DNA from 4 places in the Escherichia sp. B1147 genome. Region 4 is predicted to be linked to each of the others. Evidence: predicted binding sites of a transcription regulator. Region 4 holds the regulator's gene; each other region holds the start of a gene.
What was found. The regulator CRP, encoded in region 4, controls carbon source genes, mostly activating them, when cyclic AMP is high. The targets are predictions, from matches to a motif close to ATGTGANNNNNNTCACAT.

Region 1: mlc (sugar metabolism global transcriptional regulator Mlc) is a predicted target of CRP. The motif match lies at 1,197-1,214, and genes of this name have one in related genera.
Region 2: ydfZ (putative selenium delivery protein YdfZ) is a predicted target of CRP. The motif match lies at 1,182-1,199, and genes of this name have one in related genera.
Region 3: azuC (stress response protein AzuC) is a predicted target of CRP. The motif match lies at 1,484-1,501, and genes of this name have one in related genera.

What each region holds. Positions count from the first base shown of each region.
Region 1 is NZ_LFHY01000017.1:54,653-57,864, reverse strand. Features, by position in the region: gene A9180_RS18270 (MFS transporter) at 1-168, opposite strand, end outside; gene A9180_RS18265 (LysR family transcriptional regulator) at 275-1,168, shown strand; gene mlc (sugar metabolism global transcriptional regulator Mlc) at 1,303-2,523, shown strand; gene bioD (dethiobiotin synthase) at 2,649-3,212, shown strand, end outside.
Region 2 is NZ_LFHY01000017.1:38,813-42,024, forward strand. Features, by position in the region: gene ydfG (bifunctional NADP-dependent 3-hydroxy acid dehydrogenase/3-hydroxypropionate dehydrogenase YdfG) at 1-335, shown strand, start outside; gene rspR (DNA-binding transcriptional regulator rspR) at 424-1,110, shown strand; gene ydfZ (putative selenium delivery protein YdfZ) at 1,285-1,488, shown strand; gene A9180_RS18185 (mannitol dehydrogenase family protein) at 1,528-2,988, opposite strand; gene ydfJ (MHS family MFS transporter YdfJ) at 3,077-3,212, opposite strand, start outside.
Region 3 is NZ_LFHY01000013.1:247,450-250,661, forward strand. Features, by position in the region: gene A9180_RS14025 (non-heme ferritin-like protein) at 373-876, shown strand; gene yecJ (DUF2766 family protein YecJ) at 958-1,209, opposite strand; gene azuC (stress response protein AzuC) at 1,315-1,401, opposite strand; gene yecR (YecR family lipoprotein) at 1,655-1,978, shown strand; gene ftnA (non-heme ferritin) at 2,157-2,654, shown strand; gene A9180_RS14050 (YecH family metal-binding protein) at 2,692-2,931, opposite strand; gene tyrP (tyrosine transporter TyrP) at 3,121-3,212, shown strand, end outside.
Region 4 is NZ_LFHY01000008.1:13,397-16,608, forward strand. Features, by position in the region: gene A9180_RS07410 (phosphoribulokinase) at 1-838, shown strand, start outside; gene A9180_RS07415 (OsmC family protein) at 893-1,297, opposite strand; gene crp (cAMP-activated global transcriptional regulator CRP) at 1,599-2,231, shown strand; gene A9180_RS07430 (YccS/YhfK family putative transporter) at 2,282-3,212, shown strand, end outside.

The DNA.
Region 1 (3,212 bases), on a different contig from region 4:
TTGCACACAATAGAGAAGTGCGAAGGTTGCCAGTCCGGCAGAAAAAAGCGCCAGGGTCACGCGCATGAATTGCGGCGTACCGCGTTTGATGAATAGGTTTGGCTGGGAAACGTTTTGCTTGTCAGTGTCGCTTGCCGGAGCGCCATCAACAGTTGTGGTACGACTCACTTGAAATCCTTACTAAATATGCGCGTTGTGTTAGCTCAGGAATAGAGTAGGAAAATCGAATTGTTATGTCTAATATATTAATAGTCTCAAATAATATGTTTAAAATATGAATATTGAATTGCGTCACATCCGTTACTTCATCGCTGTTGCGGAAGAATTGCATTTTGGTCGTGCTGCAGCTCGGCTGAATATTTCCCAACCGCCACTAAGCCAACAGATTCAGGCGTTGGAGCAACAAATTGGCGCGCGCCTGCTGGCCAGGACCAATCGTAGCGTCTCGCTCACCGCTGCAGGCAAACAATTTCTTGCCGATAGTCGCCAAATTATTTCTCTGGTAGACGATGCCGCAGCGCGAGCTGAACGTCTGCATCAGGGGGAGGCGGGAGAGTTACGCATTGGTTTTACCTCATCGGCGCCATTCATTCGCGCCGTGTCAGATACCTTATCGTTATTTCGCCGTGAATTTCCTGATGTCCATTTGCAGACACGCGAGATGAATACCCGCGAGCAAATTACGCCCCTTATCGAAGGGACACTCGATATGGGACTGTTACGCAATACTTTGCTGCCGGAGACGTTGAACCACGCGGTAATTGTGCATGAACCGCTTATGGCGATGATTCCGCACGATCATTCATTGGCCAGTAAATCTGTAGTTACGCTGGCGGAACTGGCAAAAGAGCCGTTTGTTTTCTTTGATCCTCACGTTGGGACGGGGCTTTATGATGACATTCTTGGCCTGATGCGACGCTACAATCTTACACCGGTTATTACCCAGGAAGTGGGTGAGGCAATGACCATCATGGGCCTTGTGTCTGCCGGTTTGGGGGTTTCGATTTTACCTGCCTCATTTAAGCGTGTTCAACTTAATGAAATGCGTTGGATACCTATTGCTGAAGAAGATGCGGTTTCTGAAATGTGGTTGGTCTGGCCAAAGCATCATGAACAAAGTCCGGCTGCGCGAAACTTTCGTATTCAGCTGCTGAATGCTCTCAAGTGAGGTAAAATCCAGCCAAAAAACCCGAAAAGTGTGCTGTTAATCACATGGCTAAGTAAAAATTTGACGGCACGCATTGAAGTGTTTCACCATAGCCTACAGATTATTTCGGAGCGCGAAAATATAGGGAGTATAAGGTGGTTGCTGAAAACCAGCCTGGACATATTGATCAAATAAAGCAGACCAACGCAGGTGTTGTATATCGCCTGATTGATCAGCTTGGTCCCATTTCGCGTATCGACCTTTCTCGCATGGCGCAACTGGCTCCAGCCAGTATCACCAAAATTGTCCGCGAAATGCTAGAAGCGCACCTGGTGCAAGAGTTAGAAATTAAAGAAGCGGGAAACCGTGGCCGCCCTGCGGTGGGGTTGGTGGTGGAAACAGAAGCCTGGCATTATCTTTCTCTGCGCATCAGTCGTGGTTTGATTTTCATTGCTTTGCGTGATTTAAGCAGCAAGCTGGTGGTGGAAGAGACGCTGGAGCTGGCGCTTCAGGATGAATTGCCTTTGCTGGAACGTATCATTGCGCATATTGATCAGTTTTTTATCCGTCATCAAAAAAAACTCGAACGCCTGACATCCATCGCTATTACATTGCCGGGAATTATTGATACGGAAAATGGCATTGTGCACCGGATGCCGTTTTACGAGGATGTGAAAGAGATGCCGCTCGGCGAAGCGCTGGAGCAGCACACAGGTGTACCAGTTTATATTCAGCATGATATCAGTGCATGGACGATGGCTGAGGCATTATTTGGTGCCTCTCGCGGGGCGCGCGATGTGATTCAGGTGGTAATTGATCACAATGTTGGCGCAGGCGTGATTACCGACGGTCACCTGTTACATGCCGGAAGCAGCAGCCTGGTAGAAATTGGCCATACCCAGGTGGATCCCTATGGTAAACGTTGTTATTGCGGTAACCACGGTTGCCTGGAAACCATCGCCAGTGTGGACAGCATCCTCGAACTGGCGCAATTACGCCTTAATCAATCAATGAGTTCGATGTTGCACGGGCAGCCTTTGAGCGTGGATTCCTTATGCCATGCGGCGTTGCAGGGAGACTTGCTGGCAAAGGACATTATCACTGGCGTAGGCGCGCATGTTGGGCGCATTCTGGCCATCATGGTGAATTTATTTAACCCACAAAAAATACTGATTGGCTCGCCGTTAAGCAAAGCGGCAAAGATTCTGTTTCCTGTGATTTCTGACAGCATCCGTCAGCAGGCGCTTCCAGCATACAGTCAGCATATTAGCGTTGAGAGCACTCAGTTCACCAATCAGGGGACAATGGCGGGAGCCGCGCTGGTAAAAGACGCGATGTATAATGGATCTTTGCTGATTCGTCTGTTGCAGGGTTAACATTTTTTAACTGTTCTACCAAAATTTGCGCTATCTCAAATTGAGTGCAGAAAGCATAACTTAGACTTTCCACGTTGAATTATTTTCCTGGCTTATATTAGTGAAGCATAACGGTGGAGTTAGTGATGCTGAAGCGTTTCTTTATAACAGGTACAGACACTTCTGTAGGGAAAACGGTGGTTTCCCGCGCATTGCTACAAGCGTTAGCCTCCCAGGGAAAAACGGTTGCGGGATACAAACCCGTAGCGAAGGGGAGCAAAGAGACACCTGACGGGCTGCGTAATAAAGATGCCCTGGTGTTGCAGAGTGTTTCATCAATTGAACTGCCTTATGAAGCAGTCAATCCCATTGCGTTAAGCGAAGAAGAAAGTAGCGTGGCACACAGTTGTCCAATCAATTACACGCTCATTTCAAATGGTCTGGCTAACCTGACCGACAAAGTTGATCATGTTGTAGTTGAGGGGACTGGCGGATGGCGTAGCCTGATGAATGATCTGCGTCCGCTCTCTGAATGGGTGGTCCAGGAGCAGCTACCGGTGTTGATGGTGGTGGGCATTCAGGAAGGCTGTATTAACCATGCGCTTCTGACCGCACAAGCGATTGCGAACGACGGTCTGCCGCTCATTGGCTGGGTGGCTAATCGTATTAACCCCGGGTTAGCACATTATGCAGAAATCATTGATGTGCTG
Region 2 (3,212 bases), on a different contig from region 4:
GCTGGCCATATGCTGGTGGCAACGTCTACGGCGCGACAAAAGCGTTTGTTCGTCAGTTCAGCCTGAATCTACGCACAGATCTGCACGGTACGGCAGTACGTGTCACAGACATCGAACCGGGGCTGGTAGGCGGCACCGAATTTTCCAATGTCCGCTTTAAAGGCGATGACGGCAAAGCAGAAAAAACCTATCAAAATACCGTCGCGCTGACACCAGAAGATGTCACTGAAGCCGTCTGGTGGGTAGCCACTCTCCCTGCTCACGTTAACATTAATACCCTTGAAATGATGCCGGTTACCCAAAGTTATGCTGGTCTGAATGTCCATCGGCATTAATTTTTATACCCGGCCTCACCGCCGGGTTATTGCTTGTCACAAAAAAGTGGTAGACTCTTGCGGTTAACCCACTCAAAAGCAAGAACGAATGACCGTCGAAACACAACTTAATCCCACACAGCCTGTCAATCAGCAAATTTATCGTATTCTTCGCCGCGACATTGTGCATTGCCTGATTGCACCTGGTACGCCGTTGTCGGAAAAAGAAGTTTCTGTTCGTTTCAATGTGTCACGCCAGCCGGTTCGCGAAGCCTTCATTAAACTAGCTGAAAACGGCCTGATTCAAATTCGCCCGCAGCGTGGCAGCTACGTCAACAAAATCTCTATGACCCAGGTTCGCAATGGCAGTTTTATTCGACAGGCCATTGAGTGCGCGGTGGCTCGGCGGGCAGCGAGCATGATTACTGAAAGCCAGTGCTACCAACTAGAGCAAAATCTTCACCAGCAACGCATTGCCATTGAGCGCAAGCAACTGGATGATTTTTTTGAACTTGATGACAACTTCCATCAACTCCTGACTCAGATTGCCGACTGTCAACTCGCCTGGGACACCATTGAAAACCTGAAAGCGACCGTTGATCGGGTGCGCTACATGAGTTTTGACCACGTTTCGCCACCGGAAATGCTGCTTCGCCAGCACATGGATATTTTCTCTGCGCTGCAAATACATGATGGTGATGCCGTTGAAAAGGCAATGGCATTGCATTTGCAGGAGATCAGCGAGTCCGTACAACTGATACGCCAGGAAAATAGCGACTGGTTCAGCGAAGAGTAATTCTTTTCCTCTCATCCCATTCGGGGTGAGAGTTCATCCCCTTCTTCTGGTTTATGCAAGCATCAAAAAAGATGTGAACTTGATCATAAACAAAAAAAAATTCACTCGACAGGAGTATTTATATTGCGCCCGTTACGTGGGCTTCGACTGTAAATCAGAAAGGAGAAAACACCTATGACGACCTACGATCGTAACCGTAACGCAATCACTACTGGCAGCCGTGTTATGGTTAGCGGCACCGGTCACACTGGCAAGATCCTGTCGATTGATACTGAAGGTCTGACCGCAGAGCAAATCCGCCGCGGTAAAACCGTAGTAGTTGAAGGTTGTGATGAAAAACTCGCGCCTCTGGACCTGATTCGTCTCGGCATGAACTAAGCGTGTGAATGCCGCCGATGGCGGCATTGCTGTCACTTATCACTTCACCGCATATTTCGCCACGGTCGCTTTCGCGCCATGCGCTAATAAAGATAAATACGCTTCCGTCACCTTTGCAATAAACAATGCATTGTTCGGCAAATCATCACCAAATATCGCATTAATCGCCATCAAGGACTGAACGCGCGCTTTCCCTTCTCCGCTACTTTGCACGGCCTTCTGAATGACCGGTAATAACGGGTCACTAATTTCGATGGGATTACCCTGCTCATCAACACCGCCGACATATCGCATCCAACCAGCGACGCCAAGCGCCAACAGATCGAACGCACTGCCCTGTGTCAGATGCCAGCGAATGGAATCCAGCATACGCTGCGGGAGTTTCTGACTGCCATCCATCGCAATCTGCCAGGTTCGATGGCGTAACGCTGGATTACTGTAGCGTTCAATCAGTCGATCAGCATAATTTTGCAGATCCACGCCCTGCACTTTCAGCGTCGGCGCCTGTTCCCGCAACATCAAGGCATGTGCCGCACGGCGATAATTTTCATCTTCCATGCAGTCGTTAATATGCTGATATCCGGCCAGATAGCCCAGATACGCCAGGAATGAATGACTGCCGTTGAGCATACGCAGTTTCATCTCTTCATAAGGCAGCACATCGCTGACCAGTTCAGCCCCTGCTTTTTGCCATTCCGGACGTCCGGCAACAAAGTTATCTTCAATAACCCACTGACGGAACGGTTCACAGGCTACACCCGCTGGATCGCGCACGCCGGTGAGCTGCTCGATTTTGTTCAACGTTTCTGCCGTTACCGCCGGGACAATGCGATCGACCATTGTCGAAGGAAAAGTCACATTCTCTACAATCCATTGCGCCAGTTCGGCATCGACAGCATGTGCATAAGAAGTGACAACGTCACGCATCATATGACCATTTTCCGGCATATTGTCGCACGACATCACCGTAAATGCCGGTAACCCTGCGGCCTTGCGCCGAGCCAGCGCCTCCACAATAACCCCGGGTGCCGTTTTCGGCTTGTGGGGATTGTTTAGATCGTCAACGATCATCGGGTGATCCAGCATTAACTGCCCGGTCGCCGGAGAGTGAAAATAGCCTTTCTCTGTAATAGTCAGAGAAACAATAGCAATTTGTGGTTCGCACATGACAGCAAGCACAGCCTCTAAACCGTCTATTTGCGCATGCAACGCTTTTTTCACTACCCCCACGACACGCGCGGTCCAGGCATCGGCCGACATTTCCGCAACGGTGTAGAGATTATCTTGCTGTTTTAGATCGGCGATTTGTTGTTCACCGCCAATCAGGTTCACTTCATAATAGCCCCAATCGCTATGATGCCCGGCAGCCAGGATATCGGCATACACGCCCTGATGCGCGCGATGAAATGCACCAAAACCTAAATGGACAATTTTGGGTGTAAGGTTATTACGATCATAAACAGGGAGTGTGGTTTTTGCTGATAACAAATTATTTCCCATGACAATTCCTTAAAATTCAATATGGCAAGCTGAATGGTTTGTTATATGAATAAAAAATCCCTCCTCACTAAGAGAAGGGGTTCTGGATTTACAGACTTGTTGAAGGTTGTGCAGCTCTTACAACGCGCGGTTGATCTTCTGCCGCATCTTCCAGCGCACTCAAATCGCGGTCTTTAACTTCTGGCATTTTCAGCGCGGAAATTAAACCGATAACGGAATAAGCC
Region 3 (3,212 bases), on a different contig from region 4:
CACCACCTTCATTAATTAATAATTAAATCCATAATGCGAGCACCATCGCAAAACTGAAAAAATACCAGAAAATATAATAACATCATCATGATATTAATAAATCAGTTTAATATCAATAAGATATAAAAACAGGCAACGTTGATAATTATTGCAAATCAATAACTCTAATCAATGAAATGTAAAAAAATATAAACTTTGTGATTTAAGGATTTTCTTATAATCCTTCAGGCGTTATGCTTATTTCAGATCATCGTCAGAATTGACTCCAGGATCACATTTCGGACCCGCAGAAAGGAATTATTCTGCAAACAGTAATTACGGTGTTTTGATTTATCTTGCACCTCTCGTCTTCTGGATATAAGGATATTAGGTATGGCAACCACTGGAATGCTTCTCAAACTCAACACCCAAATGAACCGCGAGTTTTATGCATCCAATCTCTACCTTCACCTGAGCAACTGGTGTTCTGAACAAAGTCTGAATGGCACCGCGACTTTTCTTCGCTCCCAGGCACAAAGTAACGTGACTCAAATGATGCGCATGTTTAACTTCATGAAAAGCGTCGGGGCGACGCCCATCGTTAAAGCCGTTGATGTACCTGGCGAAAAACTGAGCTCTCTGGAAGAACTCTTCCAAAAAACGTTGGAAGAATATGAGCAGCGTTCAAGCACGCTGGCGCAATTAGCAAATGAAGCTAAAGAATTGAATGATGATTCTACTGTCGATTTCCTGCGCGATCTGGAAAAAGAACAGCAGCACGATGGCCTCCTGCTGCAAACCATTCTTGACGAAGTGCGCAGTGCGAAACTGGCCGGTATGTGTCCTGTCCAGACCGACCAGCATGTTCTGAATGTCGTATCTCATCAGATACATTAATAAAATCGGCGCATAAAAAGATGCGCCGAATACAAAAAAATGGTGAAAACCGCTGCCTCACATCACTGAAGCAGCGGTTTTTTAATGGGATTCGTTTTGTGGGGTGAACTTTAGCTCAATCAACGCGATGGCTTTTTGAATAGCCCGCATAGTGACTGGGTCAGCAGCAGCCGGATGGTGAGTGAAATCAATATTCTTCAGCTGGCTGGACATTTTTTCACGAACCTCAACAGGCGCGATCACATCGAGCACATCGAGAATTTGTTTGATCACCAACTGGCAAGCAACAACATCAGAAACCAGTTCCTGATCGGCATTCAGCGGCTGGGACATCCTAAACTCCTGATAGCATTTTGAAAGCCGTTATAGTAGCGGCTTCCCTTCCTCAACGATAGTCACATCAGGGTACAAAAAAACCTGCCGGAGCAGGTTTTTTTATTATCTGAACATATTGCCAGGCGGTACGTCTTTGAACGTCTTGCAATAATTATTAAACATGCTTTTCAGGATTTTACGCAGTTTCATCGCGCCACTCCGATTATTTGTTATGCAGGTGTTATTGTTCTTGCTGCTTATAATATGACACTCATCACAAAAATCAATCTTTATGTGATGCAAATCACATAAATACCCCTTTAATGTTACGTAAATGATAACCATAAGATGTGTGCGTTCTGAAGAAAGCAAGGAATAGCGCTAATCCGTCGTCTTTTCTGTCCATAACCTGGCTGTGTCCACAAGTACAATACCTGTTTCTTCTCCCTCTTCAGGCTGTGACATGAAACATCTGATAATTGTTTTTTCACTTTTAACAGTAGCGGGCTGTACCGTAACTCGTCAGGCTCGCCTCAGCGATGTTGACGCCACGAGTGGCATTGTACGCCTCGTTTATAATCAGGCTTTTTTACAACACGCCCGCACTGACAACTATCTCGATCAGGGAATAGCGAACCGCGCATGTCAGCAGGTTGGATTTACCCGCGCCTTTGCGTTTGGGCAACCTGTAAGTAACTGTAGTTTGTTTGCAGGATCATTATGTCTGAATACGCAATTTACGCTGTCGTATCAGTGCCCATACTTAACCCCCTCGGCTTATCAATAAAGATTTTAATCAGCGAGGAATACTTCGCTGGTTAATTACCATCTCAAATAGCGTTAATGCGTTTTATTCACATTCGCATTTTTAATAATTAACTTTAATATTTTACCTTTTGCAAATAATAAAATAACAAATTATAGTGGCGCCACAGCAACAAATATAACCTTTGTGGAGCACTATCATGCTGAAACCAGAAATGATTGAAAAACTTAATGAGCAGATGAACCTGGAACTCTACTCTTCACTGCTTTATCAGCAAATGAGCGCATGGTGCAGCTATCACACCTTCGAAGGTGCTGCCGCGTTTCTGCGTCGCCACGCCCAGGAAGAGATGACGCATATGCAGCGTCTGTTTGATTACCTGACCGATACCGGAAATTTACCGCGAATTAATACCGTTGAATCACCGTTTGCTGAATATTCTTCACTTGATGAATTATTCCAGGAAACCTATAAACACGAACAATTAATTACGCAAAAAATTAACGAACTGGCTCACGCTGCCATGACTAATCAGGACTACCCAACGTTCAATTTCCTGCAATGGTATGTGTCTGAGCAACACGAAGAAGAGAAATTGTTCAAATCTATTATTGATAAATTGAGTCTGGCGGGGAAAAGCGGCGAAGGACTTTATTTCATCGATAAAGAACTCTCTACCCTCGACGCACAAAACTAATCTTCTCCGGCGGCAGATTTTCTGCCGCCGTTTCATATCAGTGACGGCAAATCTTACTTTTATCGGTTGAGAACCCTTCTTCGCAGGGAATAAATTTGCCTTTTGCCGCCAGAAAAGCCACCAACTCTCCCGCAGTCATCCCTTCAGCCGAGCAAGTATGAAAACGTGTCTGGTCACCAAAACGTGCTTTGATCGCCGCTTCCAGACTGGCGTGCGTATATTGCTCACCTGATTCAATCATCATATTTAACACTTCATGACCGTGAATAGATTCCATCGTTCCTCCTCAAAAAAGGCATAGCGTAACGATCCCAGCGTCTTAAGGCTTTGCGCCAGCGCAGTTCTGAATGCATTTATTGTATGTTTTTGTTTACACCAGATGTAACGCCGATTTGACGAAGTATGGATAATGCCTTAACCTGCGCCGCAGATATCACTCATAAAGATCGTCAGGACAGAAGAAAGCGTGAAAAACAGAACTCTGGGAAGTGTTTTTATCGTGGCGGGAACCACAATTGGCGCAGGTATGCTGGCAATGCCGCTGGCAGCGGCTGGCGT
Region 4 (3,212 bases):
AGGGTCCAGCGGCGCGGGGACCACCACCACCAGCCTCGCGTTTCGTAAAATATTCGCGCAGTTAAATCTGCAAGCAGCCGAGGTGGAAGGCGACAGTTTTCACCGCTACACCCGCCCGGAAATGGATATGGCGATCCGCAAGGCGCGCGATGCCGGGCGGCATATCAGCTACTTCGGCCCCGAAGCCAACGACTTCGGCCTGCTGGAACAAACCTTTATTGAATACGGCCAGAGCGGCAAAGGGAAATCACGCAAATACCTGCATACCTACGACGAAGCCGTACCGTGGAATCAGGTGCCAGGCACATTCACCCCGTGGCAGGCGCTACCGGAACCCACCGATGTGCTGTTTTATGAAGGTTTGCACGGCGGCGTGGTCACACCACAACATAACGTCGCGCAGCATGTGGATTTACTGGTAGGCGTAGTGCCTATCGTTAACCTGGAGTGGATTCAAAAGCTTATCCGTGACACCGGCGAGCGCGGACACTCACGAGAAGCGGTGATGGACTCGGTTGTACGTTCAATGGAAGACTATATCAACTACATCACGCCGCAGTTTTCCCGCACCCATCTTAACTTCCAGCGCGTCCCCACCGTCGACACTTCAAACCCCTTCGCCGCAAAAGGCATTCCATCGCTGGATGAAAGCTTTGTGGTGATTCATTTTCGTAATCTGGAGGGGATCGATTTCCCCTGGCTGCTGGCGATGTTGCAAGGTTCGTTCATTTCCCACATCAATACATTAGTGGTGCCGGGAGGCAAAATGGGTCTGGCAATGGAGTTAATTATGCTGCCGCTGGTGCAACGACTGATGGAAGGGAAGAAAATCGAGTAACTTCACCAATAAGCCGGATAAAATACTATCCGGCATCACAACGGGGTAGTTAAATCACGCAGCAACCACTTCATAAGAGTGGGTAATATTCACCGCTTTTTCCAGCATCAGCGCCACTGAACAATATTTCTCAGCAGAGAGATCCACCGCACGCGCAACCGCTGCATCCTTCAAGTCGCGACCGGTGACGATAAAATGCAAATTGATATGGGTAAACAGGCGCGGTGCCTCTTCGCGGCGTTCAGAGGTCAGTTTTACTTCACAATCGACCACATCCTGACGCCCCTTCTGCAGGATAGAAACCACATCAATGGCGCTACAGCCACCCGCCGCCATCAGCACCATTTCCATCGGGCTTGGCGCTTTATCGCCAGAGTTACCATCCATTAAAATCTGGTGACCAGAGGCGGATTCGCCCAGAAAAGTTAACCCTTCAACCCACTTTACACGCGCTTGCATAATCGAAACTCCATTGCGTCAGTTTTCCTGACAGAGTACGCGTACTGACCAAATCGCGCAACGGAAGGCGACCTGGGTCATGCTGAAGCGAGACACCAGGAGACACAAAGCGAAAGCTATGCTAAAACAGTCGGGATGCTACAGTAATACATTGATGTACTGCATGTATGTAAAGGACGTCACATTACCGTGCAGTTCAGTTGATAGCCCCTTCCCAGGTAGCGGGAAGCACATTTCGGCAATCCAGAGACAGCGGCGTTTTCTGGCTCTGGAGAAAGCTTATAACAGAGGATAACCGCGCATGGTGCTTGGCAAACCGCAAACAGACCCGACTCTCGAATGGTTCTTGTCTCATTGCCACATTCATAAGTACCCATCCAAGAGCACGCTTATTCACCAGGGTGAAAAAGCGGAAACGCTGTACTACATCGTTAAAGGCTCTGTGGCAGTGCTGATCAAAGACGAGGAGGGTAAAGAAATGATCCTCTCCTATCTGAATCAGGGTGATTTTATTGGCGAATTGGGCCTGTTTGAAGAAGGCCAGGAACGTAGCGCATGGGTACGTGCAAAAACCGCCTGTGAAGTAGCTGAAATTTCCTACAAAAAATTTCGTCAATTAATTCAGGTGAACCCGGATATTCTGATGCGTCTCTCCGCGCAAATGGCGCGTCGTCTGCAAGTCACTTCAGAGAAAGTCGGAAACCTTGCGTTCCTCGACGTTACAGGTCGCATCGCGCAGACGCTGCTGAATCTGGCGAAACAACCCGATGCAATGACTCACCCGGACGGTATGCAAATTAAAATTACCCGTCAGGAAATTGGTCAAATTGTCGGCTGTTCTCGTGAAACCGTAGGGCGCATTCTGAAGATGCTGGAAGATCAGAACCTGATCTCCGCACACGGTAAAACCATCGTCGTTTACGGCACTCGTTAATCCCGTCGGAGTGGCGCGTTACCTGGTAGCGCGCCATTTTGTTTAAACCGATGTGGCGCAGACTGATTTATCATCCTGATATCAACTATGCACTACGACAAACTCTGGTGCTATGTTTGCCCGTGGCCGTTGGTCTGTTGTTTGGCGAATTAAGACTCGGCCTGCTGTTTTCACTCGTCCCTGCCTGTTGCAACATTGCGGGGCTTGATACCCCCCATAAACGTTTTTTCAAACGCCTGATTATTGGCGCGTCGCTGTTTGCTACCTGTAGCTTACTGACACAGCTGCTGTTGGAAAAAGATATCCCCCTGCCCTTTTTGCTGACCGGGTTAACGCTGGTACTTGGCGTCACTGCCGAGCTTGGGCCATTGCACGCAAAATTGCTTCCCGCATCGTTACTCGCCGCCATTTTTACACTCAGTCTGGCGGGATATATGCCGGTCTGGGAACCGTTGCTCATCTACGCGTTAGGCACGCTCTGGTACGGACTGTTTAACTGGTTCTGGTTCTGGCTCTGGCGCGAACAGCCCCTACGCGAGTCACTTAGTCTGCTCTACCGTGAACTGGCTGATTACTGTGAAATCAAATACAGTCTGCTCACTCAGCATACCGATCCTGAAAAAGCACTCCCGCCACTGCTGGTACGCCAGCAAAAAGCGGTCGATTTGATTACCCAGTGCTATCAGCAAATGCACATGCTTTCCGCGCAAAATAATACCGATTACAAGCGGATGTTGCGCATTTTTCAGGAAGCACTGGATTTACAGGAACATATTTCGGTCAGTTTGCATCAACCTGAAGAGGTGCAAAAGCTGGTCGAGCGTAGCCATGCAGAAGAAGTTATCCGCTGGAATGCGCAAACCGTCGCCGCTCGCCTGCGCGTGCTGGCTGATGACATTCTTTACCATCGCCTGCCGACGCGTTTTACGATGGAAAAGCAAATTGGCGCACTGGAGAAAATCGCCCGCCAGCATCCGGATA